One region of the Halomonas sp. FeN2 genome, then DNA from elsewhere that is predicted to be linked to it. Evidence: predicted binding sites of a transcription regulator. Region 1 holds the regulator's gene; each other region holds the start of a gene.

What was found. Region 1 encodes sigma-54, which starts transcription at its own class of promoters, with help from an activator protein. Its sites were predicted from a motif close to TGGCACNNNNNTTGCTNT; they were not measured.
Region 2: the regulator sigma-54 is predicted to act here: its motif matches at 5,154-5,171, upstream of KF947_RS09780 (urease accessory protein UreD).
Region 3: the regulator sigma-54 is predicted to act here: its motif matches at 5,872-5,889, upstream of glnA (glutamate--ammonia ligase).

What each region holds. Positions count from the first base shown of each region.
Region 1 covers NZ_CP074200.1:4,343,321-4,355,626, reverse strand. The annotation lists gene lptC (LPS export ABC transporter periplasmic protein LptC) at 1-415, shown strand, start outside; gene lptA (lipopolysaccharide transport periplasmic protein LptA) at 433-927, shown strand; gene lptB (LPS export ABC transporter ATP-binding protein) at 939-1,706, shown strand; gene KF947_RS19980 (RNA polymerase factor sigma-54) at 1,836-3,251, shown strand; gene hpf (ribosome hibernation-promoting factor, HPF/YfiA family) at 3,349-3,657, shown strand; gene KF947_RS19970 (PTS sugar transporter subunit IIA) at 3,662-4,132, shown strand; gene rapZ (RNase adapter RapZ) at 4,220-5,152, shown strand; gene KF947_RS19960 (HPr family phosphocarrier protein) at 5,198-5,467, shown strand; gene pmbA (metalloprotease PmbA) at 5,484-6,824, opposite strand; gene yjgA (ribosome biogenesis factor YjgA) at 6,948-7,469, shown strand; gene tldD (metalloprotease TldD) at 7,507-8,958, opposite strand; gene KF947_RS19940 (YhdP family protein) at 8,955-12,306, opposite strand, start outside.
Region 2 covers NZ_CP074200.1:2,145,027-2,151,537, forward strand. The annotation lists gene ureG (urease accessory protein UreG) at 1-337, opposite strand, end outside; gene KF947_RS09755 (urease accessory protein UreF) at 410-1,123, opposite strand; gene KF947_RS09760 (urease accessory protein UreE) at 1,113-1,682, opposite strand; gene ureC (urease subunit alpha) at 1,831-3,546, opposite strand; gene KF947_RS09770 (urease subunit beta) at 3,543-3,863, opposite strand; gene KF947_RS09775 (urease subunit gamma) at 3,888-4,190, opposite strand; gene KF947_RS09780 (urease accessory protein UreD) at 4,228-5,112, opposite strand; gene KF947_RS09785 (diguanylate cyclase) at 5,340-6,511, opposite strand, start outside.
Region 3 covers NZ_CP074200.1:2,761,485-2,773,790, forward strand. The annotation lists gene KF947_RS12760 (metal ABC transporter permease) at 1-335, opposite strand, end outside; gene KF947_RS12765 (metal ABC transporter ATP-binding protein) at 319-1,053, opposite strand; gene KF947_RS12770 (hypothetical protein) at 1,050-1,199, opposite strand; gene KF947_RS12775 (hypothetical protein) at 1,380-2,051, opposite strand; gene KF947_RS12780 (hypothetical protein) at 2,372-2,677, opposite strand; gene KF947_RS12785 (alpha/beta hydrolase) at 2,751-3,710, opposite strand; gene KF947_RS12790 (acyltransferase family protein) at 3,863-4,891, shown strand; gene KF947_RS12795 (hypothetical protein) at 4,954-5,577, opposite strand; gene glnA (glutamate--ammonia ligase) at 6,111-7,517, shown strand; gene KF947_RS12805 (DUF4124 domain-containing protein) at 7,640-8,194, shown strand; gene glnL (nitrogen regulation protein NR(II)) at 8,470-9,528, shown strand; gene ntrC (nitrogen regulation protein NR(I)) at 9,525-10,952, shown strand; gene KF947_RS12820 (ChaN family lipoprotein) at 10,954-11,826, opposite strand; gene KF947_RS12825 (DUF6435 family protein) at 11,810-11,983, opposite strand; gene KF947_RS12830 (YqiA/YcfP family alpha/beta fold hydrolase) at 12,073-12,306, opposite strand, start outside.

The sequences.
Region 1 (12,306 bases):
AATTACGCTATTCGGCGATAACGGCAACGTTTTGCAGTCGCTGAAAACACCGCGCCTTATCCATACGCCTCAGCAAAGCGAAACCTGGACAGAAGAGCCCGAAGCGGTACTGTATGACAATGAGGATCGTCAATGGCTAGCGAGTGCCGATGTAGGCACGCTCAACACTGCTACCCAAGCTCTGCTACTGTCAGGCTCAGCTCAGTTGATAGCACCGGACGAAGGCTGGCAGCTAGATACTGAGCTACTCCATTATGATGGCCTAAATCAGCATGCGTGGAGTGAAACACCGGTCGTGCTTCAGCAACCACCCCAGCAAATGAGCGCTTCACGCTTGGACGTGTGGCTTAACAATAGCCGGGTTCGCCTAACTGATAACGTGCGCGGCATACACCCCCCGGCCACGCAACCTTAAGCTTAAGAGGAGTCGCCATGAAAGCACTTATCTACACAGCCCTTTTTGCACTCGCTATGCCGGTATCGTCGTTGGCTCAAACTTCACAACAAGCTCCCGTGGAAGTTGAAGCCGACCGGTTGGATCTCGACCAGCGGGCCGGGACTGCTGTTTACACTGGGGATGTGGACATTCGCCAGGGGGAAATGCAGCTGCGCGGCGACCGGGTAGAGATCGAACGCAACGACGCGGGCGAACTCTCGACGGCAACCGCCACCGGAGAGCGCGCCTACTTGCGCCATCAAGGCGAAGGGCAAGATGGCCCTACAGAGGGCTGGGCACGGCGGATTATTTATCACGTCGCCGAGCGCCGCGTTGAGTTAATTGACCAAGCCGAACTGACCCAACAGGAGGACAAATTTAGCGGCGGGCGACTTGAATATTTTATTGATCGTGAAGTGATTCAAGCACGCTCTGACGTTGACGGCAGCGAGCCCCAGCGCATACGTATGACCCTTCAGCCTGAACAATAGGGAGTCAAGCTGTGGCAACTGCTGACACTACGCCGAACAACATCCTTACACCGAACAAAACCCTTTATGCCCACCACCTGGCTAAAAGCTACAAACGCCGCCGTGTGGTTAAAGACATCAATTTGGAAATCTGCCAAGGCAGCGTCGTTGGGCTCCTGGGCCCCAATGGCGCGGGTAAAACCACCTCATTCTATATGATCGTTGGGCTAGTCAAGTCCGACGCTGGCAAGGTGGGTATCGACGATGTGGATTTAACCCGCGCCCCCATGCACGAGCGCGCAGCGGCGGGAATTGGCTATCTACCTCAAGAGGCATCTATTTTCCGCAAACTCTCGGTTGCCGATAATATTATGGCGATACTCGAGACCCGCAAAGAGCTTAGTCGCAGCGACCGCGAACAGCGCCTGGAAGCGCTACTCGAAGACTTCCATATTACCCATATCCGCGACAACCTGGGCATGAGCCTTTCAGGGGGCGAGCGCCGGCGTGTAGAAATCGCCCGTTCGCTAGCCACAGAGCCCGCTTTTATTCTGCTTGATGAGCCTTTTGCGGGCGTTGACCCCATCTCGGTAGGTGATATTAAAAGCATTATTCGTGCGCTTAAACAGCGCCATATCGGCGTGCTGATTACTGATCACAACGTGCGTGAAACCCTGGATATTTGCGATATCGCCTATATCGTCGGCGATGGGCAAATCATCGCCAGTGGCTCGCCGGCTTCGATTCTCACCAATCAAAAAGTAAGGGACGTGTATTTGGGCGCCGATTTTCGTCTGTAACAGTTTCGCCTTCATCGCCCCTAAATAGCGCTTTAAAACAACTTTACTACCAATGGCATGCTTATTGCACTTGCGCCAAGCACTCACTCGCACTAGGGTGGAGCATTCTGATTAACGAGTGGTTCTCAGATGGTCATGAAAGCTTCTCTCCAACTGCGTATCGGCACACAGCTGACCATGACGCCCCAGTTGCAGCAGGCCATTGCGCTGCTGCAACTCTCTACGCTGGATCTTCGTCAAGAAATTCAGCAGGCACTTGATGCCAATCCCATGCTGGAGCAGGAAGATGAATTTAGTGAGCAGGCTGTCAGCGAGCCTAAGGAAGAAGAGTGGTCAGAGAGCATCCCTACTGAGCTCTCGGTAGATAGCGACTGGTCAGATACCTATCAAGATATGGGCAGTCAGGGGGGTAGCAGCAGCGAAGGCCCTGATTTTGAGCGTCAGGCAGCAGGGCAAAGCCTGCATGGCCACCTGCTATGGCAGCTTGCCATGACCGATTTTAGCGCCCGCGAGCAGCTTGTCGCGGAGAGTTTAATCGACGCGCTCGACGCTAACGGCTACCTAACCCAACCGCTCAACGACATCCGTGAAGGCCTGCGCGCCCAGGGCATTGACGGGCTTAGTCAACGCGAAGTGGAAACCATTCTGCTCAAGCTCCAGCAGTTTGAGCCGACCGGCATCTTTGCCCGGGATCTGCGTGAATGCTTGATGCTGCAGCTCGCCGCCCTCCCCGATGATACGCCACTGCTGGTTCCCGCTCGCCGTTTAGTGCGGCAGTTTCTCGAAGCGCTTGGTAAAGACGATATGCGCCTGCTGAAGCGCCGCCTAGGGCTCGACGACGAACAGTTGACCGACGTCATCCTACTGATTCGCAGCCTAGACCCACGGCCAGGCAGCGCTTACGGCGACACCGACGATAGCTATGTTACCCCCGACCTAGTCGTGCGCCACGATAACGAAGGCTGGCACTTAGAACTCAACCCAGAAGCCCTGCCAAGGCTGCGCATTCAGCCGGACTACGCCAGCTTGATTAAGCGAGCGGACAAGAGCCAGGACAATCAGTTTCTCAAAGAACACCTCCAGGAAGCGCGCTGGCTGATCAAAAGCCTCTCTAGCCGAAACGATACGCTGCTGCGTGTGGGTCGCGAAATCATTACCCGCCAGATTGGCTTTTTGGAGCACGGTGAAGAAGCCATGAAGCCATTGATACTGGCCGATATTGCCGAAGCCGTCGAGATGCACGAGTCGACTATTTCACGGGTAACGACGCAAAAATATATCCATACACCTCGAGGCGTGTTTGAACTCAAATACTTTTTCTCAAGCCAGGTGAGCGGTCAAGATGGCGATAGCCATTCCAGCACTGCCATCCGGGCACGTCTCAAGAAACTGATTCAAGAGGAGCCGCCCGGCAAGCCGCTTTCAGATAGTCGCTTAGTGACGCTGTTAGGCGAGGGAGGGATTCAAGTGGCGCGTCGTACGGTGGCGAAATACCGTGAAGCCATGGGCATTCCCTCATCTAGTGAACGGCGCCGTTTGCGCTAACTTCGCTAACGTTTCAGGGAAACTCTCGACAAGGGCTTTGCAACGCGGCAAAAAGGGTTACAATCGAAGTACAGTCCGATGGATAAGGAGCACGTCAATGCAAGTAAATATCACTGGTCATCACGTAGAACTGACTGACGCCTTGCGTGACTATGTCAACGAAAAGCTTGAGCGTGTAGAGCGCCATTACGACAATATAACTACGGTGCAAGTCACCTTATCAGTGGAGAAAGAGCGCCAGCAGGCCGCCTGTACGCTGCACGCAGCAGGTGCTGACTTACATGCGGAAGCCCTAGACAGTGATATGTACGCCGCTATCGACGCGCTAGCGGATAAAATCGACCGTCAACTCGTTAAACACAAGGAAAAAGCACAAGCTCGCGCCCAAGGCGCTGGTGTGCGTTAATTCAATGACGTTGGAAACCATACTCCCCCCGGAACGTGTTCTGTATGACGTACCCGGGGGTAGCAAAAAAAGGGTGCTGGAGTTTTACAGCACCTTTATTGCCCAAAATATCCCCAGCCTGGACAGCCAAGAAGTGTTTAGCCGTTTAATCGGCCGCGAGCGCTTAGGTAGTACGGGTATTGGTAACGGCGTGGCTATTCCCCATGCGCGGAGCCCCCACTGCACCGCCCCTATCGCCGGGTTTTTAAAGCTGGCTGAAGCAATCGATTTCGATGCTATCGACGGCGATCCGGTAGATCTGGTATTTGTCCTGTTGGTACCCGAAGAGGCAGATGACACGCATCTCTCACTACTGGGGCAGGTAGCGACCATCATGAATGATGCGGACACGCGCCAGCAGCTGCGTAAAGCAGCCAGCCAGCGCGAACTGCTCGAGCTGATTACCGCTAAAATTCGCGAGCAATCAGCGGCCTAAGGGTCTGAAAGCCTGTTCAGGGCACAGCACAGCAGATTATTCGCTCACCACCCTCAACGCAGCTTGATCAAAGCAAAGAGAGACTCTATGCAACTGGTGATCATTAGCGGCCGCTCCGGGTCAGGTAAATCTATCGCCTTGCAAGCGCTGGAAGATCTTGGCTACTACGCGATTGACAACCTCCCCGCTATGCTGCTGGGATCATTGGTGGATGAACTGCGTGACCAGGGCGATCGCACCCATCTGGCGGTCAGTATTGATGCCCGCAATTTGCCGGGAGCGCTGGAGCGCCTACCCTCTTTGTTAGAGGAGTTGCGTCAGCGTAAAATCGACTTTCAAGTGATTTACCTAACTACCGACGCACGCATACTGCTTGAGCGCTACTCTGCTACTCGGCGACGCCATCCGCTGACCCGCGATAGCGAGATGACCCTGGAAGAGGCGATCAATAAAGAGGAGGAAACGCTGGAGGATATTCGCGACCTGGCCGACCTTTTGATCGATACATCACGGTTATCGGTGCACGATTTACGTCGCCGTATTACCGACCAGGTAGCGCATCAACGGCGCGATAAGCTGACGTTAACGCTGGAATCGTTTGGCTATAAACGCGGCGTACCGTTAGACGCCGACCTGGTCTTCGATGTGCGCTGCCTGCCAAACCCTTACTGGGATCCAACGCTGCGCCAGTTCACTGGCCGCGACGCGGAAATCGTGGCTTTTTTGAGCAGCTATCCGATCGTTGACGCCATGAGCGACGACATTTTGGCCTGGCTGGAGCGTTGGTTACCCGCTTACCAAAATAGCCAACGTAGCTACATGACTATCGCCATTGGCTGTACGGGTGGTCAGCACCGCTCGGTCTATATGGTCGAGAAGTTAGCGGAAAAATTAGCGCCTAGCATGGGCGAAGTTCAGCTTCGCCACCGCGAACTTGGCCTGCATTACACCTTAAGCGAACAGTTGGCCGCTCCTCTCGTCAGCGCTGCCACACCCAACGAGCGGCCAGAGACCTCTTAAGCGCGTCTATCCATTAATGACACCACTCGGCGAAAAGGAACCAGGGTGCCAGAACGCATACTTACACTTACCAATCAACGCGGGCTACACGCTCGCGCGGCGACAAAACTGGTCAAATGCGGCCAACAGTTCACGGCAAAAATATGCGTCTACAAACAGCAACAGGCTGCCGACGCCGCCAACATCATGTCACTGCTGATGCTTGCCGCACCTTGTGGCACCGAGCTTAGAATCACCGCCGAAGGCGATGACGCCGAACAGGCGCTTGAAGCGATTCAAGCGCTGTTCGACGCCCGCTTTGAGGAAGATCAGTAGCCGTCGCTTGTGCCTGCTAGTCCCCCGCTACGGTCATGGCATCAATCAACCAGCTACCCGTGTGAACACTGCCACGGGTATCGGTGTCATCGCCAATACCTACTAAGCCAGCAAACATGCGCTCCAGGTTTCCGGCGATAGTGAACTCTTCTACCGGGTACTGCACCTTGCCATTCTCGACCCAAAAACCTGCTGCACCGCGAGAGTAGTCGCCGGTCACACCGTTGACACCCTGGCCCATCAACTCAGTTACCCAAATACCCCGCCCCATCTCTTGCAGCAGGCTCTCGCGTGATTGCAGCGGCGTCGCTAAACGCACGTTACGTGCCCCACCGGCATTACCCGTGGTTTGCATATCGAGACGACGGGCGCTGTAAGACGAGAGCATATAGCTGGCAATGCGCCCCTGATCGATAAAGCGATTATTGCGCGTTTGCACGCCCTCACCATCAAACGGCGAGCTTGCCGTGGCGCCGACCTCCATCGGCCGCTCTTCCAGACTGAACCAGTCGGGAAACAGCGGTGTACCAAGCCGGTCGCACAGAAACGAAGCTTGACGGTACAGCGCACCGCCGGCTAACCCACTGAGCAGGTGGCCAATCAAGCCACTGGCCAACGACGGGTCAAACAGCACCGGAAAGGTGCCCGTTGGCGGACGTTTAGCGCCGAGCCTGCGCAACGTACGCACCGCGGCTTCGCGCCCTACCTCAGCAGGATCACGCAGCGCCTTGGGGTCGCGGGCAGACGTATAGTCATAATCACGCTGCATACCGGCCGCGTCTTGGGCAATCAGCATGCACGAAAGAGAGTGGTTACTGCCCTTTTGGGTGCCTAAAAAGCCGTGGCTATTGGCGTACACGCGTACCCCTTCGCCGCTGGAGAGCGACGCACCATCCGACTGGGAAATACCTTCCACATCGCGGCCCGCCAGCTCGCAGGCCAGCGCCAGCTCAATCGCCTCATCCGTTGTGAGCGCCCAGGGGTAGTGCACTTTTAAATCGGGCAACTCAGTAGCCATGAGTGATGCATCGGCCAGTCCAGCCGCCGGATCTTCGCCGGTGTAGCGGGCAATTGCCAGCGCCTTCTCCACCGCCGCCTGAATAGATGCGCTGCTGGCGTCTGTGGATGAAGCGCTGCCTTTACGCTGCCCCACGTAGAGCGTGACGGCAATGCCTTGGTCACGGGATAACTCAACCGTTTCAACTTCCCCCTGACGTACGCTAACGCCTATGCCCTGGTCAACGCTTGCGCCCACCTCGGCAGCATCCGCGCCCAAGCGCTTGGCCAGCGCTAGCGCCTCTTCAGCGCGCGCGGTCAATAGTGACTGCTGCGCGGATGCATCAAATGCCTGTGCCATATGGCCTCCTATTTCAACCGAATGTCTCTCAACCAAAGTCTTTCAAGAGAGTGTCATCGGCGAATCAATGTTGTACTCGCAGCTGGTATAATGCCGCCACGAATCTTGTCTGTGAGTCACACTATGCGTAAGCAACGTCCCGATCCCGTTGAAGTAGAAGAGCAGGAAGAACGCCCTAGCAAGTCGCAACTCAAACGCGAAATGCATGCCTTACAGGCACTTGGGGAAACCTTGATCGCCATGCGACCGGCGGAACGCGCCCGTTTCCCCCTCTCTGACGATATGCTCCGTGCTATCGAGGAAACCTCGCGTATTCGTTCCCATGAAGGTCGCCGCCGCCATATGCAGTATGTCGGCAAGCTAATCCGGAAAGAGGATCTCACCGCCATTCAAGCCGTGTTCGACTCCATCGATCAGGAGCAGGAGCAGCGCGACCACGCGTTTCACCGACTGGAAAAATGGCGGGAACGCTTAATTGACGAAGGCGACGCGGCGGTTGATCTGTTTATGGCGGAACACCCCGATGCCGATCGCCAGACACTGCGTCAATTGATTCGCAACGCCCAGCGGGAACGCGAACAGGGCAAACCGCCGACCAGCTCACGCAAGCTCTTCAAACACCTGCGCGAAACCCTCTCACTTTAAAAACAGCCTCTTTAAAACGGTTTTTCAAAACCGCCAGTCAAGACTGCGTGCCACCGACGGTCAGCTCATCCAATTTCAGGGTGGGCTGGCCCACCCCCACCGGCACGCCCTGTCCCTCTTTACCGCATACGCCAATACCAGTATCCAGCGCCATATCATGGCCGATCATGGAAACGCGCTGCATCGCTTCCGGCCCGTTACCAATCAAGGTGGCGCCTTTCACCGGTGTCGTCACCTTACCGTCTTCAATCAGGTAAGCTTCGCTGGCGGAGAATACAAATTTACCCGACGTGATATCCACCTGCCCGCCGCCAAAGCTCACCGCGTAAATACCGCGCTTAACGCTTTTGATAATATCGCTGGGCTCATCTTGGCCCGCGAGCATAACGGTATTGGTCATACGCGGCATGGGTAAGTGGGCAAAGGATTCGCGTCGCGCATTGCCCGTCGGCGCCATACCCATTAAGCGGGCATTGAGTTTGTCCTGCATATAGCCGGTCAAAATGCCGTCTTCGATAAGCGGCGTGTATTGCCCCGGTGTGCCCTCGTCATCCACGCTCATGGAGCCACGGCAATCCGATAACGTTGCATCATCGACAATGGTCACGCCTTTAGCGGCCACGCGCTCGCCCATCTTGCCTGCAAAGGCGGAACTGCCCTTACGGTTGAAATCCCCTTCCAGACCGTGGCCGACGGCTTCATGAAGCAAAATCCCCGGCCACCCCGAGGCCAGTACTACAGGCATTTGCCCCGCGGGTGCATCAACAGCCTCCAGGTTGACCAGCGCCTGACGCACCGCCTCTTTGGCGTACTGCTCGGCAACTTGGTCATCGCGCAGTTTGGCCATGGAGTAACGGCCACCGCCGCCCGCACTGCCGCGTTCGCGTCGGCCATTTTTAACCGCAATCACGCTAACGTTAAAACGCACTAGTGGGCGAATATCCGCCGCCAAGGTGCCATCGCTGGCCCGCACCAGCACCACCTCGTAGGTTCCTGATAGGGAAGCACTCACTTGACTGATGCTCGGGTCTGCAGCACGAGCAACTTTGTCAGCCTGTTTTAACATGGCGACCTTGTCTTCGGCGCTTAGCCCGGCCAGAGGGTCGATTCCCTCATAGCGCGACATGGCGGAAACCGGACGAACCAATTGCCCAGGCAGACGTTGGCCGCTGCGAACGATGCCCGCCGCTGTGCGGCCGGTGTCCATTAGCGCATCGGCAGTAATTTGGTTGGAGTAGGCAAAGCCCGTCTTTTCACCTGCCAACGAGCGTACGCCGACGCCACCGTCAATATTGTAGCTGGCCTCTTTTACCTCTCCATCTTCCAGTACCCAGCCCTCTTGCCAGGTACGCTGAAAATAGAGATCAGCGTAGTCAATGCCCGCGCCCATAGCGTAGTCCAACCCCGTTTCCAAGGCCTCTAAGTCGAGCCCTCCAGGGGTCAACAGAATGGCTGCAGCCGTATCTACATCACTTTTATATGCGGTCATTGGGGGCCTTCTAAAGTAACCTGCGGCGAGGCCCAAGGGCCTCGCACACGATAATGGAGTGTCGTGGCGCGATCTAAGGCGTCGCCAAACAGCTGGTCAGCAAGGAACAGCGCGCCGCCCACGATAGGGGCGCCAACGGCAATCGCCGCGATCGGTAAGCTTTGCGTCACTGGTAGTGTGACGCCAAGCCGCTGGTCAAGTTCACGCGTCACCAGATTGACACTGCCGGTAAGCGTTAGGGTGGTGGCCGGGGCATCAATTTGCAATGGCCCACGCAGCGTCAGCAGCCCACCGGTAACATCAGCGGTACCCTTAACACGGTCAAATGCCGTGCCCCGACCAGTAACGTCGGAAAAATCCAAGCGTAGACGACGTAAAATATTATCGAAATTGAGCAAGCCGATTAAACGCGCTGGTGCCGACTCCAGAGTGACAAAGCTGCCATCACGAATGTCGGTACTGATATAACCATCTGAACGGCTTAACTCCAATTGCCAGGGCGCCCCCGGCCAGTCAAGCGAGGCGACCACATCAGTACTTCGGCTGCGCATGGCCACCGGCTGGTCAAGGCGCTCAAGGGCGGTGCCAATGTCTCCGCCCTGAATGGTAATGTCCGCGCGGGTATGACTGGATACAGCGTCTCCTTCCCAGTGCAGTTCCCCGCGCGCGGAGAGCTGGCCCAGGGTTAAGCCAACGGGAGTAAGCGAAAAACGCTCACCGTCGGTTTCCCAGTAGGCCGTCAAGGGGCCAAAACGACGCGGCCCCATGGCAATTTCGGCTAAACGCAATCGCCCATTGGGCACATCGGCTAGCCAGTCAGGAATGGCCACCGGCTCCTTAAGCTGCGTTTCGACCGATCCCATCCAGGAGTCTGGCATCGGTGCATCGCTGTCATGCTCAACATTGGCTAGTGCCAGCAAGCGATCAAGCGCCAGCGCTTCTATGGCCACATCTAACGGTTGCGGTGATTGAGCATCGTAGTTTACACGCCCGGTGACCAGGTTACCGCTTAGGCCCAAATCGATCAGGCCAGCGTTGATGCCTCCAGATGCGTTAAGAGAGCCTAAACACTCGCCTTGGTAAACCACGCAGGGCGTGGTTAACGAGACCGCCAGCGGCGATTGAGTGCCTGCGTTTGGCTCCCCGGGTGCCCCACCAGCCATTAGCGGTGCAATCGCCTGCTGCCACGCTAGTGGGTCAAGCCTCGGCACGGCAGCGTTAAGGCTAAACCCAGGTTGTGTGGGCCAGCCGGGCAGCCGCTCCGCTTGGCTGCCTAAATTTAGCGACCCGGCAAACGAGCCGTTAAGCTGTTGCAGTCGTGCAGAAGCGATATCAGTGAGCCGGCTTTCGATACGTTGTGTGTCCATATCGGCGGTTAATGTCCAGGGCCAGGCCTGCTGTGGCGTTTTTGCAAAGGGCTCGGGCAGATGGCTGGTGACGCCGACTAAACGACTCTCCAAGCGCAGGGTGGGCGTTGGCGTTAGGGCGACACTGCCCTGCCACTCTAGCGGCCCTTCTAGCGGCATACGCCCTTGACTGTCATCTACCCCTGCAAGCCCGAAAAGCGCCCCGGTGGCGACTCTCCCCTGCAGCTGTATGCCGTTGCGTTGAGTATTAATATCAGCGTTGATAGAGCCACCAAGCAACTGCCCACTAGCCTCTCCGACGAGACCTGAACGCTCCCCATCTTGAAGCCAGGCAAGATCCCCCTCAACCGATTGAAGACGCAGATCGAGCGGTTGATAAACCACCTCCGGAAAGCGCGGCTGAGCATTAATTTCCAGCTGCAGCGCCTCCGGGTTTGCTAACGGCAACGACAGCGCAATATCGCCGTTAACGCCACCCGTTACGCGCAAATCACTTAGTCGGGAAAGATCAACCTCGGGCATTGCCTGTAAAAATGATATTAGCGCTGGCCCATCCGACTGTAACTGCCCCGAAAGATTGAGCGTCTCATCCTCCATCACCACTTCACCTTCTGAAGCAGTGACGCCATGGCTCTGCGCGTTATCAATTTCAGCTTCTAACACCCTGTTTTGCCACTTGAGGCGACCCTCGACGTCGTCAAGGCGTGGCCAGCCTGGCGCGATCGGCAAATGTCCTTGGGTAACTGCCAGGGCAAGCGTCGCAGTAAAGTCCTCAGCGGTCACGCCATCGCCTAACGGCTGGCTTAACTGCAGAGATCCCTCGCTTACGTAACCACCAATATCATTGAGCAACCACTCGCGAAGCTCGTCATCCATGACGCTGAGCGGCAACCACTGGGCCAGCGGTCGCTCAACAGCATCCACGTCACTGAAGTTGAGGTCTAAACCAAAATGGCCACGCTGATTACCTGTCACCAGACCAAAGCCGCCCGCTACCTGGGCGCCGTCCCAGTCAACGCTTAGCCGCTTGCCACTCACCATGGTATTGGGTCCGTCGTAGACCCACTCCACTTCCCCTTCAGCGCGCCTCAGTTGCATGGGAGCGGCAAAATACTCAGGAAAATAGAGGGTGCTGGCGCCATTACTGCTAAACAGTACGCGACCGCGAAAATCCCGCGCCTGAACCCAGGCGTCCAACGGACCGCCGCCTGGCGCCTGCTGCCATGGCGAGACTTCCACGCCGGTTAGCGCCGCGTCCACCCCCCAGTGACCATCCTGCTGGCCAACGTGCAACCCCTCAACTTGCCCCCGGGGGGCAAGGGTTTGTAATACTCGCGTGACGGACTCGGGGAGCAATACATAGTCGCGCCAAGCGGTCAGCGAGGCGAGTTCAAAAGCGCTGGTGCGCACTTCCCACTGCCCTGGCTGGTGGGTGGCGTGCCAGTGACGTGGCAACGCGGGTCCCACGTTGCCGCCGGGGGGCTGGGCCCACTCCACGCTCTCCGCATCACCGCTTAGCCACGCCTCACCTCCTTCGCCGTCGCGCTGCCACAAACCATTGGCCTCAATGTCCCTTAACACCGCGTACTGAACACGATGGCGAAGCGTCAACTGTGGCACGTCGACGGCAACACGGGCTTCCTCAAGGCGCCCGGCGCTCCAACGCCCCCACAGCCGCGCACTGCCCCCAGCCTGCTCCAAATAGGCCGCATGATCGGGCCGAAACATATCCGCCAGAACCACTAACTGATCAAGCTGAATATCCAACTGCAGTGCTGCCGAAAAATCGCTAAAACCCCGTCGGCCAGGCTGCATTTCGACCTTCATTTCCGCCGCAGGGAGGTCTATATCGCGAGCCTGCTCTAGTGATGGCGCGATGTTGATGGCGCCCTCCAGCCGTGTACGCCGTTCATCGCCGGTCAGCAGTAGCGTTTGGGCATGCAGCAGTACGGTGTCCTGCTTGCCGTGCAGCACAACGCGA
Region 2 (6,511 bases), 2.2 Mb from region 1:
GGCTGAAGGTCGCCGAGAGGTTGTCGCCGCCCGACTCCACCATTACCAGCTCTAGCTTGGGATGGCGCCCCTGTAGCTCATCGATGGCCGCCAGGTTCATCGAGGCGTCTTCGCGAATCGCGGTATGCGGGCAACCGCCGGTCTCCACGCCCAGAATACGATCCGCCGGCAGCGCATCGTGCTTGAGCAAAAAATCGGCGTCTTCGCGGGTGTAGATGTCGTTGGTGACCACGGCGATATCGTAGTAATCGCGCAGCGCTAAACAGAGTTGTTTGAGCAGTGCGGTTTTGCCGGATCCAACCGGGCCACCCACGCCAACGCGTAAACAGTGAGTCATTGTTCTCTCCTCAATCGATAAGCTGATTAACTTCTAAGCTAGTTAACGTCTAAACCTTTAACTTCTAAACCTTTAACTTCTAAACAGGCGCGAATACTGGGTTTCGTGTAGCGCACTGGCCAGGGCCAATCCAGGTAGCACCGGGCCTAGTTCTTCATCCTCAAGCGCCAACGCCTGATTAACGGCATTCACTAACGCTGGGCGCAGTTGTTCAATTACTCGCTGTGCAGCCGTATGCCCTAGCGGCAAGGCTTTACAGGCCACCGCTAGTTGGTTCTCCAGCCAGGCCCAGGCAAAGCCCAGCAGGGTTTGGCGTACAGACACGCCACGAGTGTGCGCCGTATAGGCAAAGAGTGTCACATAGCCAGCATGAGGCGGTAGCAAGGGCAGTAGTAAGCCCTCACTTGGCATCAAGTCTAGGCTTTTCAACAGGCGCTTAAGCGAGGCGCCCAGGCGGCTATCTTCCGCGGCGAGCTCGGCGGTTTCCCGGGTGGCGGCCAGCCACTCGTCCCACTCACCAATTGATTGGCGATCTGCTTGGCTAAACGCTTCGTGCAACCGCGCCAGCACCGGCAGTTCGCAGCGGGTTAAGCCATCTTCCAGCACGCCGTTTAGCCACTCGGCAAGGCTCGCTTCATCGCGCACCCAGTCCAGCTCAAAGGCGCTTTCCAGGCCTTGTGAGAAGGCAAAGGCGCCAATCGGCAGCGCAGGGCTCACCAACTGCATCAGCCCCAGCAGCGCGAGTTCATCACTTTGGCTTTCTAGCGCGGCGAGTTCAGTGGGCATGGTGATGCTCATGCGAGTGGTCGTGGTCGTGGTCGTGTGAATGTTCATGCTTGTGAGAATGATCGTGTGAGTGACCATGCCCGTGGGAGTGCCCGTGCGAATGAGAGTGCCCGCCACCCACTTGGTTATAAGCGCCCGGCTCCGGGTCGAAGGTGGCGTTGTGGTGCTCTAGTTCAGCGCCCAATAGCTCGGCGAGCTCTTCCAGCACATGATCCGGCGGGAAGCGCACCCAGCCGCCTTTGTCATCTTCCCCCAGCGCCAGCTGCACGTGGCGATTACCCAGATGGTAGGCCAGCCGTGCCAGCGGTAAGCCAGCACTCACTCGCGCGGTAACCACCGGTTCTACCGCGGCGCAGACGCGCACTACTTCGCCGCTTTCGGCTTTAAGGCCTTCGCCACTGCGCAGCACCGGGCCACGATCAAGAAACAGCCCCAGCTCACGGCCGCTATCGCTTTGGGCTTTTAAGCGCCCGCGAATACGTAGCTCAAAGGGCAGCGTGAGTGTGTCGTTAGCCGCGCTTTCCTCTATCAGCCCTAATCTTTCTATCAGTTTCAGCATGACTAGCGTCCTTTATCGCTCGGTGCGGCTGTGCCGGGGGTAGGCCGTAGAGAGGGTCTTTTGCCATGGATGGCAAAAGTAGCGTACACGGACGTATTCACAGCGCCCTCTCGTAGGCCTACCCCCGGCGCCCCGGATAATAGCTCAATCAAAACAAGTGATACCGCTGAGCCAGCGGCAGTTCAGTGGCGGGCTCGCAGGTTAAAATCTCGCCATCGCAGCGCACTTCGTAGGTTTGCGGGTCGACGGTGAGTTCTGGGCAGGCATCGTTTAGCTTCATATCCTGCTTGCGCACCTGGCGCACGTTTTTGCACGCCGCCAGTTCGCTATTTAGTCCCAGGGTCTCTTTAATACCGGCGTCCAGCGCAGCCTGGCTGACAAAACTGAGCCGGGTTTGGCTGGCCGCACGGCCAAAGGCACCAAACATATAGCGGTAATGCACCGGCTGCGGGGTGGGAATCGAGGCGTTAGGGTCGCCCATGGGCGCTGCCGCAATCATGCCACCTTTGATCATCATCGCTGGTTTAACGCCGAAAAAGGCCGGTTTCCACAGCACTAAATCGGCCAGCTTACCGACTTCGATAGAGCCCACTTCATGGGCAATACCATGGGTGATTGCCGGGTTTATGGTGTACTTAGCGATATAGCGCTTGGCACGGAAGTTATCCGCGCCCATTGCCTCGTCTTCCGGCAACAGGCCGCGCTGTACCTTCATTTTATGGGCGGTTTGCCAGGTGCGGCAGACCACTTCGCCTACCCGCCCCATGGCCTGGGAATCCGAGGCGATCATAGAGATCACGCCCAAATCATGAAGAATATCTTCAGCGGCGATGGTTTCCCGGCGAATGCGTGAGTCGGCGAAGGCCACGTCTTCGGGGATATTGGGATCCAGGTGATGGCACACCATCAGCATGTCGAGGTGTTCGTCGATGGTGTTGACCGTGTAGGGCCGCGTTGGGTTGGTAGAAGACGGCAGTACGTAGGCTTTCGAGCAGGCGGTGAGGATATCCGGCGCGTGGCCACCCCCTGCACCCTCGGTGTGGTAAGTATGAATGCAGCGCTCTTTGAACGCGGCCAGGGTGTCTTCCACAAAGCCCGATTCGTTCAGGGTATCGGTGTGGATCGCCACCTGCACATCGTAGGCATCCGCCACGTTGAGGCAGTTGTTGATCGAGGCGGGCGTGGTGCCCCAATCTTCGTGCAATTTGAGCCCCATGGCGCCTGCTTGGAGCTGGAGTTCCAGGGACTCGGGCAGGCTGGCGTTGCCTTTGCCCAGAAAGCCGATGTTCATGGGCATATCGTCCACCGCTTGCAGCATCTTACCGATGTGCCAGGGGCCGGGGGTACAGGTGGTTGCGTTGGTGCCGGTGGCCGGGCCGGTGCCGCCGCCGAGCATGGTGGTGACACCGCTCATCAGTGCTTCTTCGACCTGCTGGGGGCAAATGAAGTGAATGTGGGAGTCGATACCGCCTGCGGTCAGGATCTTGCCTTCGCCGGAGATGATTTCGGTGCCGGGGCCAATGACGATTTCAACATCAGGCTGTACGTCAGGATTGCCTGCCTTGCCAATCGCGGCGATGCGGCCATTTTGAATGCCCACGTCGGCTTTGACGATACCCCACCAGTCTAGAATCAGTGCGTTGGTAATCACGGTATCCATGACGGTGTCGTCAGCGCGCTGACTTTGACCCATGCCGTCGCGGATGACCTTGCCGCCGCCGAATTTTACTTCATCGCCGTAGTAGGTGGCGTCTTGCTCGACTTCGATCCACAGCTCGGTATCACCCAGGCGCACGCGATCGCCCACCGTGGGGCCATACATATCGGCGTAGGCTTGCCGACTGATCTTATTAACCGGTTTCATTGTTTACCTCCGTCGAGCGCGCCCATCACATCGCCACGGAAGCCGTAAATTTCGCGCTTGCCGACATAGGGAATCAACGTGACTTCGCGGGTCTGGCCGGGCTCAAAGCGAATCGCCGTGCCTGCGGCCACGTCCAGGCGAAAGCCTCGGGTTTTGGCGCGATCAAACACCAGCGCTGTGTTGGCTTCGGCGAAGTGGTAGTGGGAGCCAATCTGGATCGGCCGGTCGCCGGTATTGGCCACCTCGACACTGATCCGCTCACGCCCCGCGCACAGCTCGATATCACCTTCTTTTAACTTGTACTCACCGGGAATCATTTGGTTGCTCCTTTCAATCGCCCCTCAAACAATAGGCGTATGGACAGTGACCAGCTTGGTGCCGTCGGGGAAGGTGGCTTCCACCTGCACTTCGTCGACCATCTCGGCGACGCCGTCCATCACATCCTCACGGCTAAGGATCTCGCGGCCATAGCTCATTAAGTCCGCCACGCTGCGGCCATCCCGGGCGCCTTCCATAATCTCGAAGCTGATCAGCGCCACCGCTTCCGGGTAGTTGAGCTTTAAACCACGCGCCTTGCGGCGCTCCGCCAATTGGGCGGCGGAGAACAGCAGCAGTTTGTCTTTGTCTCTCGGGGTTAATTCCATGGAACGTGTCTCCAGCAGGGCATCGCAGTGATGCCAATTAGGTTAGCCAAATTCGTGGTGTATGCGCTTCACGCTCGATCCACCGCGGGCGCAGCAGTTGCCAGGCCTGTTCGCATAACGCCCAGGCTTCGTTCCGCGAATTCCCTAAGTAGCGCAGCAGCAGAACATCGTGGCGGACGGTAACCGCCCAGCGCGGGTTATCCGGCAGCGCTTCTCGCAAGGCTTCAATGGCCGCAGGCGCGTCGGCAATCCCCACCGCCCAGAGCGTGGCCTGCACCGTGGCACCGCCCTGACCCCAGCGCCCGGCAAAGCGTGGGTGTAGTGGGTCTAGCGGTTGGCGCTCTAGCCACAACGGCTTGCCATCCAGGGTTAAGCGGAAGTGCTGCTCAATGCGTCCAGAAACATAGGGTAAGTCGCTAGCGGGGCGGCCCAGCGCCATCACTTCCCAGCCCAGGCAGCGGGCGCTGCCGTGAAGATCAATCTGGGTGCGCTGCTCGCCCTTGGAACCATCAAAGGCGATGGTCTCCTGGGGCAGCCATTCAAGTGTCGCGCCATCTTCAACGCTCAACCGGGTGTGCTGCGTCCAGGCCACGCCCTGGCTGTCGGCTTTATAGAGCTTATTGGCAGCCGGGGTCGTCAGCAGCGCATGGGCACCGCCCTCTACATGAGCACTAATGGTAAGCGCATCGCCGCTGACTAATCCGCCTGGCGGGTGAAGCACATAAACATGGCAAGCCTCACTACGCCCTTCGGGATAGAAAGGGCGCTGCACCCGCAGTGGCCCCTGATGGCGCGCCTGCACCATGCGAGTGGCGCCGTCGCGATGGGCAAAGGTGAGCGCTAACGAAGCCGCCCAGTGGCGGCCTGCATCGAAGCGGTGGCCGGAGGCAATGTGTGGTTTGGCGAGTTCGCACAGGATCATGGGTTGCTATCGCTTCCTTTTCACTAAGCCTTTAACTTATAGAAGCAATTAATGCGCCAAAATGGTGAAAAGCCCTACTGTGCGGTCAATGGTATGGATGAAAGGTGATGACTGGCAGTGCTACGCACCCGCGCGCACCAAAACGGCACGACAATAGACCTTTAATGCACCAAATAAATGCATTCGCTACTGTTTTAGCGCTCAGCCTGCACTCACTCTTCACACCATCACTGCACAACGACCCGGTCACGCCCACCGCGCTTCGCTTCATAAAGGGCTTGATCAGCCCGCTGCAGGGAGTGGTGATAGTCTGGGTGACCATCGTGAAGCGTGACGCCCACGCTAATCGTCACGTTAAGCAGCGTATCGGCGGCGGCAAGCATCGCTTCTTTGGCCACCGATTGACGCAAACGCTCAGCAAATAACCGGCTGCCGTCGTGGTCAGTATTGACCAGTACAATCAAAAACTCCTCGCCACCCATGCGAAACACGTAATCTCCCCCACGGGTGGAGCGATCAAGGATGCTTGCCACCTGCTGCAGTACGTTGTCGCCAGCGTCATGCCCATGGGTATCGTTGATCGATTTGAAGTGGTCGATATCGACCATCAACAGCGCAAAGCAGTGCTCCGAGTGGCGGGCGATGTCTATTTCGCGGCTAAGCACCACTGACAAAAATTTGCGGTTGAGTAACCTGGTCAAGCTGTCGCGTCCTGCGTCCAAACCTGAGGCGCGCTGCAACACATCGTCAAGTAGCATCAACACCGTACGGGCAGCGTCACGAATCTCGCCGAGCGCTTTCAGCCGCTGGCTAGGATCTTCATGAAGCAGCACTTCCAGCCATTCACAATCCACTTGCTTTATATGACGTGAGATAGTGGCAATTTCCGGCGCGCCCTCAAACGCATGGCATGCTTTATGTAAGTACCACAGACCAAAATCGGAATTCGATAACCGCGGCAGCGTGGCGATATCCTGCTGGGCGGCGACGGCAAACATCAGTGCGTTTTCCCAGTTCAGCAGCGCCGAACGCTGGCGTTCACGCTCGTCGCCAATGTTCTGGGTGAGTGAAAACAGCTTGTACGCTTCTTCAGTGCGCGCATTACGGTCACTGGCCACCGAGTAGGCGTGGCTCATGATTTCCATGGCCATATCGATATGGTCGGAGACGTACACCGAGGCATCCCCCGGCGATAGCGGGCTTTTGAACGTGGCGTTGATCTGCTCATAAAACGCCTGCTTAAGCTGCCGCGCTCCGCTTAGCACCAGGTTGACCGGTATATCGATACGGGCATGCACCTGCCCCACTTTCTCCTGCTGCTCAACCAGGGACTCAAAATCGGCGTGATCGACGGCAAACATGGCCTTCAGCCAGCGCTGCATTGAGGGGTGTAAACGCT
Region 3 (12,306 bases), 1.6 Mb from region 1:
GCCAGCGAGATAATAAAAAAGCTCGCCATGGCGGCATCTTCGCGCTGTCCACCCATTTTCGAGACCGCCCCCGCCAGCAGCGCTACCATTAACCCAAACAGCACCCCGCCAATGCTCATAATCGGCAGCGAAAACCCTGCCAGCAGGAACCCCAGCGCAACGCCGGGCAGAATCGCGTGGGCCATGGCGTCGCCGATCAGGCTCATGCCGCGCAGCACCAAAAACACTCCCAGCGGCGGCGCGGCCAACGAAAGCGCCAAACCACCCACCACTGCACGGCGCATAAAGCCGTAATCGAACGGGCTGACAAACCACACATTAAGCAGATCCAGCATGGCGTCCTCCCATGGTAAACGGCACTACCTGAGCGGGTGCGTGTTGATGCGTCAGCGCACTGGGTGCGACCCAGCGGCCATGACCGCCGTTTAGCATCAGCACTTCATCCGCCAGGCGGCGCAGGTGATCCATATCGTGGAGCACGACAATGATCGTCGCACCGTCATCAGCCATCTGGCGCAGGATGCGGATCAAAATATCCACGGTTTCGCTATCCACATTGGCAAACGGTTCATCGAGCAGAAGCAGCTCGGCTTCCTGCATCAGCGTTCGGCCAATCAGCGCGCGCTGGCGCTGGCCGCCGGAAAGCTCACCCAACGGGCGGTGGGCCAAGTGCGAAATGCCCAGCCGCGCCATGATTTCGCGGCCCTTGCGATAGTGCCCCGCACAGTAGCCGGTTAACGCGCCGTGGCTGGGCCAACTGCCGGTCATCACTAACTCTTCCACGCTCATGGGGAAGGTTAGGTCTAACGCCAACTGTTGGGGCAACCACGCTCGGCGCTCTTTCGCGACGGTGCACACCACTTCCCCACTAATAGGCCGAAGTTCGCCCATAATGGCCTGAATAAGCGTGCTTTTACCGGCACCGTTAGCGCCGATCAGCGCGGTAATTGCCCCCGGCTTAAAGTCGCCCTCAAGGTGCTCCAGCACCGTGCGGCGCGCCTGGGCCAAGTGCAGATTGTGCAGCTGTAAACGTGATAAAGAGCGCTGGCTCATCCTAACCACCCGCCAGCCCAAACCACCAAACCCCACAGCGCCAATAGCGGCACGGCAACAAACAGCAGCCGTTTAACAGCCGATAGCGACATCAAGGAGAAGTGGCAGGGGCCCTCCTTGTTGTGGCGGTGCGTATGCTCACTCATCAAGCGGCCTCGTATAATGTCGAATAGGTTATAACATAACGTTTAGCAAAGCTAAAAAATTGCTGGTTATTTTACTCGTTCACGCCGTGCTGGCAACGATAAAGCGCTGGGGGAGAACCGCCGCCAGCGCTATAGAGGAGTATAAAAAAAGAGGAGTGGTGCAGGCCGTTGCGTAAAAGCCTAGTAACGCCAGGTGGCGCCAACTTGCTGGGGCGCCACATGCAGCGCGTACTCGCCGGGGATCGTTATTGGCCCAAGCGATAGATTAGCGGGCTGGAAGCGATTAATCGCGGAAGACGCCTGATTCGGCTGTGTCCAAATTTGCAGTTCGTTAACCAGCATGCCGGTGGCAAAGTTGATCGCACCATCGCTTTCACGACCATCAGCGGCAATCACCGCACCCGCCACGCCATTCACCACGAGCGAACTGACGCGGGCACCCCAGCCGCGGCGCTCACGCTCCGCTTGGGCGAGCTGTAAACCCAGTGCCTGCACGCCACTTAAATCACCGCTGGCTTTCAAACGCTGATACTCGGCCAGTGCTGCAGGGTGCGGCTGGCGGTCGGTCAGCATGCCGCCCACGGCCAGGGCGGATTTCACCACGCCCACCCGAGCATCAAAGCGGTCATCCGGATCGCTCGCCTCGCTGGACTGGTAAGCGTTCACCGCCAGGCTGGTGGCGTAAATGCCCGTCCAGCCCCACTGCCAAATATTGGCGTGGCGTGCGCCGTCCTCAAACACATCATCGTACTCACTCGACTGCCCGTTGGTTTGAGCCTGGGCGTGTGAAGAGACAGGCAGGGCGATCACCAAGGTGGTAACCAACGCGGCAAAAAGACGAAAAACATGCATGATGAAGCGCCTATATAAGGGGTGCAGTAGCGCTAAGCGTAGCACGCAAATCAAATGAGACGAGGGGGCAGGGTGTCGAAGTGTGCATAACCCTTAAAATAGGCGGCTCAGCAAAGTGTGGGAGTTCGAGTCTCTTCATCCGCAGTTCGCTGCCTGCCAGGCAGTTTTGAAGCTAGATTTAAGTGTGCCCTTGGCACTGCTGCGCCTGAGGCTGACGCAGCGCTAAAGTAGCTTGAACGCTTCATTGTATTTCGCCACGAAAAACACCCCAATCATTGGATGAATGTCCAACTTTTGGGGTGCAGTTCAATGCTAGGGCTTTAATCTTCTTGCGGCGGTGATTCTAGGGCGCGTTTGTCGTCAGGTACCCGGACGATGTGGCCGACTTCCAGTTTGTTGTGGCTTTGGTGGCGGCTGCCGTCGGTGTCGATGATGGCGGCGACTTCGCCAATGCTGACCGCGTCATCTTCTCGGTAGGCTTCTACTTTGATGCGCACCATGGCGCCTTGGTAGCGGGCGGAAATAACGTCGCCTGGGTCGGGTTGGCTGCTTTGATCCGGGTGTTTCTTAAAGTACTGCATAACACTGGCGTTGCCGGGTTCATCCCATTCGATATGCTGATGCATCGCTGTCTTCCTTGTCTAGTGAGTGGCGTGATGAGTGTTGCTTCAGTGTAGTGCCTTAACGGGGTTGTGTGTGCTATTCGTCGACCGCCATATTCATTTCCATCTCTGAGCTGTTTTCCTGCCCTACGTACTGAAAGAGAAAGTTTAGCGCAGCTGGAAGGCTGGCCCGCCATACGCGCCAAGTGTGGCCGCCGGGGTAGAGGTCGAGGCGGACATCGTTGGGTTGGATGCGCTCCATGGCTTGGCGCAGGATGCGGGCGTGAAATTCAGCGTCATAAACGTCGCTTCGCCCAGCGCTGATATACAGCGGCACGGGGGAAAGATCGCCCTCTTCCTCGGTGCCGCGGGGGGTTACGCGCAGGCGATACTCTTCCAGGTAGTTGGTGTAGTTGAGGTTTTGCCACAGCTCGCGATCAAATTGGCCCTGGTCATTGATAAATGAGGGGTGGCGCCAGGCGGTGGAGTTTCGCGGCGGCAGGGGGGCGTAGCTGGCGGGGCTTAATGCGGCTACCGCGGCAAACAGTTCAGGCCGCTCCAGAGCAAAATTGAGCGCGCCGTAGCCACCGGCAGAGAGGCCCGCCACGCCACGCAGGTGGCGCTCTTGTCCCACTCGGTAGGTCGCTTCCACGTGGGGCATTAGGTCGTTAAAAAACGCGCTTCGGGCGGGTTCATTGTGGCCATCCACCCACCAGCTGCGGCTGCCGGGCATAATGAAAACTGTCGGAGGAATATGCCCGGCGCGAATTAACCTATCCGCCACCTGTTGCAAATTGCCGCGAGAAACCCAGTCGCGGTCAGTACCAAAAGAGCCGTGCAACATATAAACGACCGGGTACGCGTCTGTCGCTTGGTCGTCATAATTGTCGGGTAAATAAATACTATAGGGGTAGTCGTAACCTAGCGTGGGCGAGAAAAACTGATGATGTTCAACCTCGCTGGCCAAACTATGGCCACTGAACGTTAGCCAGCCAATCAATGCCGTCATTAGGGCGTTAAAGCGGTAGGAAAGAACGGGTGGCTTGAGGGTGAACACTTTTCCTCCGGGAATTAAAACTGTTCAAAAAGGTCGGACAGCGCGAAGGCTTTGATTGTTCAGCATAGCCATATAAGACAGCCAGTTAGCAAAGCTATTCATCATCGCCATTCAAAATGCCAGGGTAGGAGTAGGTAGCGGCGGGAGGCCCAGTGCGGAAAATAGAAGAGATCTATTGGTTGCGTGCTTACGGCTGTATAGCCGTTTTTTTGTTTCACTTACTAGATCACGTCAATCAACGCCTCGATAACGTTGCTATCGATTTGATGCGCATACCGCTGGTCTTGGGTACGCCAATTTTCCTGTTTATTGCTGTCTTTGTGTTTGCCGTTCGCTACGACAAAGCCGTGCCGGAAGGCTTTCTTGCCCAGCGCGTGAAGTATGTGATGGTGCCGTACTTTGTGTATGGTTTTATTTATTCGACGGCAGAATGGGCGAGGCTGCAGACATCAGATGAGCCGGTGGGATTGTTAGCCAATGCCATTGAGTATTATGTCTACGCGGGCTGGCATGGCTATTTTTTGATCATTGCCATGCAGTTTTACGTGGCTTATTGGCTGTTTACCCGTTGGCAGCTATGGCGTTTAAACCCGGTGCCTTGGCTGTGGGGCGCTTGTGTGATCAGCATGGCGTATTGGGGTCTGGCTTACTGGTTTGACGTTGACCTGCCCGGCTATCTGCTGTGGATTGCCCCGCTGGGGTGGATCTACGTGTTTTTCCTGGCGCTGGTGTTGGTGCGCTATTACCCGTTAGCCCCTGAAGGCTTGTTACTAGAGCAGCCTACCTGGATGCAGCAAATGGCCCGCCCGCTATGGCTGGGGCTGTTAGTGGTGCTGATTGTCGCCGCCACCTTTGCTGGCTGGCTAGCGTTCTCTTCCAAAGAGGTATGGGTAATCCCGTTCTTTGTGTTGTTTACGCTCTGCGCTATGCGTTACTTGGCCGGGCGGCCTGCGCCTTTGTGGGTGCGTCACGTCAATGCCTATTCGTTCGGTATTTACTTGGCTCACCCCATGTTCTTTGTGCTCACCGATCTGGTGGTCGAGCCGTTATCGTTACCCGTTGGCATATATGCGCTATTGCTTATGGTGGTTGGTGTCGTTGGTTCAGTGGGGCTGAATAAACTGGCCAATACCACCACGCTCGGTGCGATGCTGTTCGGCAAGCGGTTGAAGGTAAGTTAGCAAGGGTAGGTCAGTAAGGAGTAGCCAGTAAAAAATGTTAGAGGAGAGCGGCAGAAAGCGTATCAGGGCGGTGTCGTGAAAGCCGCATCGGATGCGTTAGGCTGCACGGAGGGGGCTGGCTCCTCCGCTTGGCTCAGTAGGTGTCCGCTGTAGGTTTTCAAACGAGTGGGGCAGGTGTGTAAACGCTGCAGAAAATCGTCTATCGCGCTGTCATCGTCCAGCTCAGGGTCAAACCCACCCAAGCGTTCAAGCCAGGCTCGCCTAACGGCAATGTAGGGCGGGAATATCAAGGCGCTGGCCATCAAGCGCCGCAGGATACGCTCCGGCAGCGATGGCTGGGGAAGGCCGATAATCAAGGCGTCAAGGGTGTAGGTGTTGAGCTGGGGATAAAGCGCACCCCATAGGTCGGCTGGCAGCGGTTTTTTCTGCAGCGCGATGATGAGCCACTCCGCTTGGCTGGAAGACGCGGCTTTATTGAGGCGAGCTCCCAGAGGCCGCGCTGGCGTAATCAGCGAGTGAGTGTGGTAACGCTGCTCAATAGCACTCAGGCGCTCTTGGGCTTGAGTGGCCGTCACCAAAATGGGCAGCAAGTGGTCGGCAACACCGGATTTACGTATGGATTTTAAGTGGCGTGGCAACATCTCACCCGTCACCATGGCATCAACGATAAAGCAGACCGATCCCATTTGCCGACTCCGATTGTGAGCAAACCTATCAAATTGTAATTTATTGTAGTATCCGGTTTATTTGGGTAGCAAGTAAAAAAGCTTGCGAGCTAAAAATGAGAGCTCAGCATTCTCTGTGCACCATAAGTGGGCGCGAGAGACTATTTTTGTTCTATTTTGGTGCGTTATGGGGTTTTTACATGACTGTGAAAGCTCTGTTTCGCCGGTATGCGTCATCAAGTGGCATTGGAGTCCATTTTTTAATGTTTATAAAACAAATGGTTGTTGTCTTTTCATGCCATATTGGTGCAGTGTTGGCATGCTCTCTGCATTGTATTTGCAAGCGGCTAGCGGGCCGTAGGCATAAGCCTTACGGCGTGCTAAAACGATAGCCGGTCTGAAATGCTCGCTGAGCGATTTGTGAATCAATGTCAGACAAACGTTGAGCGAACAAGAATGACAAACGTGCGGTTAAGCACGTATTTTGTCGAACAACACTTTTATCGGTAGCTTACTGTCGTTAGCTTTAAGCCACGCTCATACCGGAGGACACTATGTCAGCCAAGACTCTCGCGCTAATTGAAGAACACGATGTTAAATGGGTAGACCTGCGTTTCACCGACACTCGCGGTAAAGAGCAGCACGTGACCGTGCCTGCGCGAGATGTGAATGAAGAATTCTTCGAAAATGGCCAAATGTTCGATGGCTCTTCTATTGAAGGTTGGAAGGGCATTAACGAATCCGACATGATTCTGCGTCCGGAAGATGGCACGGGTTACCTCGACCCCTTCACCGAAGATGCCACGCTGGTACTGCGCTGTGACATCATCGAGCCGGCCACTATGCAAGGCTATGATCGTGACCCGCGCTCTATCGCTAAGCGTGCAGAAGCTTACCTGCAGTCAACTGGCCTGGGCGACACCGCGTTCTTCGGTCCTGAGCCTGAATTCTTTATCTTTGACGAAGTGCATTGGAAGTCTGATATCCAGGGTTCCATGTACAAAATCACTTCCGAGGAAGGTGCTTGGGCAACCGATAGCCAAGTAGAAGGCGGCAACCTGGGTCACCGCCCGCGCGTTAAAGGCGGCTACTTCCCGGTTCCTCCGGTCGACAGCTTCCACGATATTCGTGGTGCAATGTGTAACACCCTGGAAGCGATTGGTCAGACCGTCGAGGTGCACCACCACGAGGTTTCCAACGCAGGCCAGAACGAAATCGGCGTTAGATTCAACACGCTGGTGAAGAAAGCTGACGAAGTTCAGGAAATGAAGTACGTGATCCACAACGTGGCGCATGCTTACGGCAAAACGGCCACCTTTATGCCGAAGCCGCTGGTCGGTGATAACGGTTCGGGCATGCACGTACACCAGTCGTTCTGGAAAGATGGCAACAACCAGTTCGCCGGTGACGAGTACGCTGGCCTGTCTGAAATGGCGCTTTTCTACATCGGCGGCATCATCAAGCACGCCCGTGCCCTGAACGCCTTTACTAACGCTTCTACCAACTCGTACAAGCGTCTGGTGCCTGGCTTCGAAGCGCCGGTCATGCTGGCCTACAGTGCCCGTAACCGTTCTGCTTCAATCCGTATTCCTTACACCGCTAGCCCGAAAGGCAAGCGTGTTGAAGCGCGCTTCCCTGATCCGACTGCCAACCCCTACCTGGCGTTCTCTGCCATGTTGATGGCGGGTATCGACGGTATCAAGAACAAGATCCACCCTGGCGATGCCATGGACAAAAACCTGTACGACCTGCCGCCAGAAGAAGGCAAGTCAGTACCGACTGTGGCGCACAGCCTGGATCAAGCACTGGAAGCCCTCGACGCTGACCGTGCGTTCTTGACCGAAGGCGGCGTGTTTACTGACGAAATGATCGATGCCTACATCGAACTCAAGATGGAAGAAGTGGAGCGTATTCGTATGACCACTCACCCCATCGAGTTTGATATGTACTACAGCTGTTAATCAGCGTTACTCGCCCCTGGCTGTTACTATCAGCCAGGCGGTGGTAACAATGATTGCTAAGAGAACCCCGCTACGGCGGGGTTTTTTGTTATTAGGGGCTTAGAAGCGTGGCAAGGAGAGCTATGAGCAAAATCAATACAGTAGCGATAAGCAGTGTGCTGGTAGCTCTCTTAGGCGTGGGAGTAGTGGTTAGCACGGCGTTCGGGCAGACGGTTTATCGGGTGACCGATCAGCACGGCAACGTTACCTTTACCGATAACCCAGGTAGCGGTGGCGAGGCGTTGGAATTAGCGCCGTTGCCCAGCCTGCCGCCTGCGTTAAGCGCTGCTCTCACCAACCCCAATCCAAGTGCAGCCTCGCCCGCCGCTGTACGGCCACGCGGTAAACCGGGGCAGCCCTTTATGCCCTACGACCATTTTTCGATCGCTCTGCCCCAGCAAGGCGCACAGGTGGAAGAAGGAATGACCGCGGTGGAGGTGACTGTTGCGCCACCGTTGCGCGACGACCATCAGGTGCGGCTGTTGGTGAATGGCGAGATTAGCCAGACAGCGCTGCACAGCGATGTCTTCTGGTTAACGGGCCTAACCACGGGGCGATACGAGCTCCAGGCAGAGCTGCTGGATAGCAGCCAGCGTTTGCAGCACCGCACGGCAGCGGTGACGATTACGGTTCCTTAAAAAACGCCTTCATCAACGCGATTAGAAAAGCGCAATCAGAAAAAACAGGCCTATATATTTCTTTCCAAAACCTGTATGCACTAAAGTGGTGCATTGCCAGGGGCGTTTGGCACGACAAGTGCGCTAAAACGATCCACCCGCTTCCGTTGCGATGCCCGCAAGCCGTGCAAATGGGCATCAATGCATAGTTGGCGCGCTTTTTGCAGCTTCCTCATTGATCATCCACCTGTAGGTCTGTATCGGCGATGGAAGACGCGATTTTTCAGGACACCACCATGCATCAGCGTTTGCTTGAACATCTCACCACGGCGGTACTGCTGCTAGACGGCGAACTGCGTGTGCGCTGGATGAACCCTGCCGCTGAAGCGTTGCTAGCGGTCAGCCTTAGCCGTGTTCACGGCATTAGCCTGGACACGCTACTCGGCGGGGATGAAAGCATTGACGATGTATTGGCCAAGGCGCGGGATGCGTTTCACCCCTATACCCAGCGTGAAGCGCGGATTACCCCGCTGAATAGCGAGCCGCTCACCGTGGACTACACAGTGACGCCGTTATCCGACGATGAGCTGCTGCTGGAAGTGGAGCCGCGGGATCGGCTGATGCAGATCTCTCGGGAAGAGGCGTTGACCACTCGCCAGGAGACCATCAAGGTGCTGGCCCGCGGGCTCGCCCATGAAGTCAAAAATCCGTTAGGTGGCATTCGCGGGGCGGCGCAGCTATTAGAGCGGGATCTAGACGACCCGGCTCTGCGCGAATATACCCATATTATTGTGGAGGAGGTGGATCGGCTGCGCGATCTGGTCGACTCCATGCTCGGACCTAACCGGATGCTTAAACACGAGCCGGTCAATATTCATAAAGTGCTGGAGCGAGTGCGGGCGCTGCTGATTGCCGAACACCCTTGTGTGACCATCAGCCGTGATTACGATCCCAGCTTGCCCGACCTTTCCGGCGATGAGTCGCAAATGATTCAGGCAGTGCTCAACGTGGCCCGTAATGCGGTGCAGGCCATGAGTGATGCGCAAACGCCGGAACCTTGCTTAATACTGCGCACCCGCGCCCGTCGCCAGTTTACCCTTGGTGCTGAACGCCACCGGCTGGTGAGTGAAGTCGCGGTCATCGATAACGGCCCTGGGGTTCCGATAGCGCTGCAGGAAACGCTGTTTTACCCCATGGTGTCGGGACGCGCGGAAGGCAGTGGTCTTGGGCTTTCTATCGCCCAGTCGATTTTGCATCAGCATCAAGGATTGATCGAATGCGACTCACGCCCTGGACACACCGAATTTCGTTTACTGATTCCCATGGTTATTAATTACACCGGAGAAGCGTCATGACTGAGGCTGCACGTAATGATGTTGCGCGGGTGGTCATTGTCGATGATGACCGCGCTATCCGCTGGGTGTTGGAGCGCGCCTTGGCGCAACCCGACCTTGACGTTGAGTGTATCGAGCGCGCCGACGTTGCCCTGACGCGTTTGTTGGAAAACCCACCCGACGTGCTGGTCACCGATATTCGTATGCCGGGTATCGATGGGCTGGATCTCATGTCCCGGGTACGCGAAGCGCATCCTGACTTGCCGGTGATCGTGATGACCGCGCACTCCGACCTGGACAGCGCCGTAGCCTCGTATCAGGGCGGGGCGTTTGAATACCTACCCAAGCCGTTTGATGTTGACGAAGCCCTGGCGCTGGTGCGCCGCGCCGTGGCCCACGCTCGGGAGCGCCAGCGTCCAGTCGCCGTGCCGGAAGGTTTAAACGCCGAGATTATCGGTGAAGCGCCCGCCATGCAGGAGGTGTTTCGCGCCATTGGCCGCCTTTCTCACTCCCACATCACGGTGTTGATTAACGGGGAATCGGGTACCGGTAAAGAGCGCGTTGCCCAGGCGCTTCATCAGCACAGTCCGCGAGCGGGCAAGCCGTTTATTGCTCTCAACATGGCGGCGATTCCTCGCGACTTGATTGAGTCTGAGCTGTTTGGTCACGAGAAGGGCGCGTTTACCGGTGCGGCCCAGCAGCGCCAGGGGCGATTTGAGCAGGCTAACGGCGGCACGCTGTTTTTGGACGAAATAGGCGATATGCCCGCTGAAACTCAAACGCGGCTATTGCGCGTGCTGGCCGATGGCGAGTTTTATCGCGTTGGCGGGCATACCCCGGTCAAAGTGGATGTACGCATTATTGCTGCCACCCACCAAAACCTTGAGGTGTTGGTGGACGACGGCCGCTTCCGGGAGGATTTGTTTCACCGCTTGAACGTGATCCGTATCCACCTGCCCAAGCTTGCCGAGCGCCGTGAAGACATTCCGCGCTTAACGCGGCACTTTTTAGCCGAAGCGGCGAAAGAGCTGACCACGGACATCAAGGTGCTGACCAGCGAAGCGGAAGCCCACTTAACGCGTTTGCCTTGGCCCGGCAACGTGCGCCAGTTAGAAAATATCTGCCGTTGGCTCACCGTAATGGCGTCAGGGCGTGAAATTCTGGTTGAAGATCTTCCGCCGGAGCTGCGTTCACCCAGTGCTTCGGAAAGCAGCGCCCACGGCGATTGGCGCACGGCGTTTCGCGACTGGGCGGATCATGCCCTGGCTGAAGGCCATACTCATCTGCTGGAAGAAGCGGTGCCCGATTTTGAGCGGATTCTGATTGAGACAGCGCTAAAACATACCGGCGGGCGTAAAGGTGAAGCCGCTGAGCTGCTGGGCTGGGGGCGCAATACGCTCACGCGTAAACTGAAAACACTATTACCGGCGCTCGCTGATGAGTAATCTATTCGTCAGCGAGTATATACACCGCATCGGCTAGGGTGGGGTCGGGCTGGGTGCAGTCGCTCATTTGCCAGGGCAGCAGGCTCACGGTGTCGCTAACGCCCAGGGCATTGAGCTGATAGGCAACGCCTTCGTTATAGCTCACATGGCCTAGCCCCATTAAGCCCACCGCCAGGGCGCCGCCCTGCGTGGCTTCGGTCAGGCGCTGGGCCATGGCGATATCCCAGGTGAGCTGCGCTTGAATAAAACGCTCAAGCGCTTCGGGGTCATCGCCCATGGCGTGCTGATTAAATACTTCGGTGAGCCTTGAGCGGTAACTGGCGCTGGCGGGGAATGGTGACGGGATCGCATGGCGTTCATCCGCGGGCACGTGCTCCCAGCCATCATTGACCAGGCGCTGGCGCAGATCCGGGGTAATGTTGAGCGCGACCAACGGAATTTTTGCCATCCGGGCAAACTCTAAAATCGGCATATACAGCGCTGAATCAAACCCCCACGCCTCAGCCCACTGCGTTTGCTCAAGCATGGTGTCCACATCCAACTCATCGGCGACCCAGGCATCGAGAGCCGGCTGAGCGCTGCGCGGCAGCATCTCCAAGCCAATTACCAGATCATCGCGGAGGGCATGCAGTCCCGCTATGGTGTGCAGTTGCCAGCGATGGTGGGCTCTCTCATCGTGCTGTTCACCCAGCAATACCACTTGTCGCTGGGCCGCCGTCTGCAGCAGCTCACTACTGGTGAATGGCTGCCCTTCCTGCCACCAATGCCCTGGGCTTGGACAAACCGCCAGAGCTACATTGGGCAGCAGGCTAGCCAGCGCAAAAGCCGCGAGTAGTCCAAAGTGTTGTCTATTGCGGTTATTGTGTCGCTTCAATGCGTCTGATCTCGGCAAGTAATGCTTCTGCTTCTTCGGTAAGCGTGGCATTGGCACGCATATCGCCATTGCGTGAAGCCTCCATGGCAGCTTGTAGTTTGCGTTCATACTCTTGCTGAAGCTTCTTTTTGGGGTCGCGCTTAAACATTCCTAACATGAGCAATCTCCTCACTATCTACGTAATGGTGTACACCATTTGTATAGGTTTAGAGTGCTCGTGTCGAATGTTTGTTTTAGCTAGGCTTGCTAATGGTTCTGTGCGGGCGCTCTGCACTGGCGTAAAAAACGCTCAAAATCGAGCAAAATAGTCTCCAGGCTGGCGTGCAGGCGATGATCGTCATCTACCATCCGCAGCGATAGACGCTGCAGGCGGGCACGTTCGATCACCGGTTCAGGGGCAATCACGTCATCCTGCCAGCCGTGAATAATATGTGTGTGCCGCGCTTGTATCATCAGCGACGTTTCTGGGTAGTCGGCAAG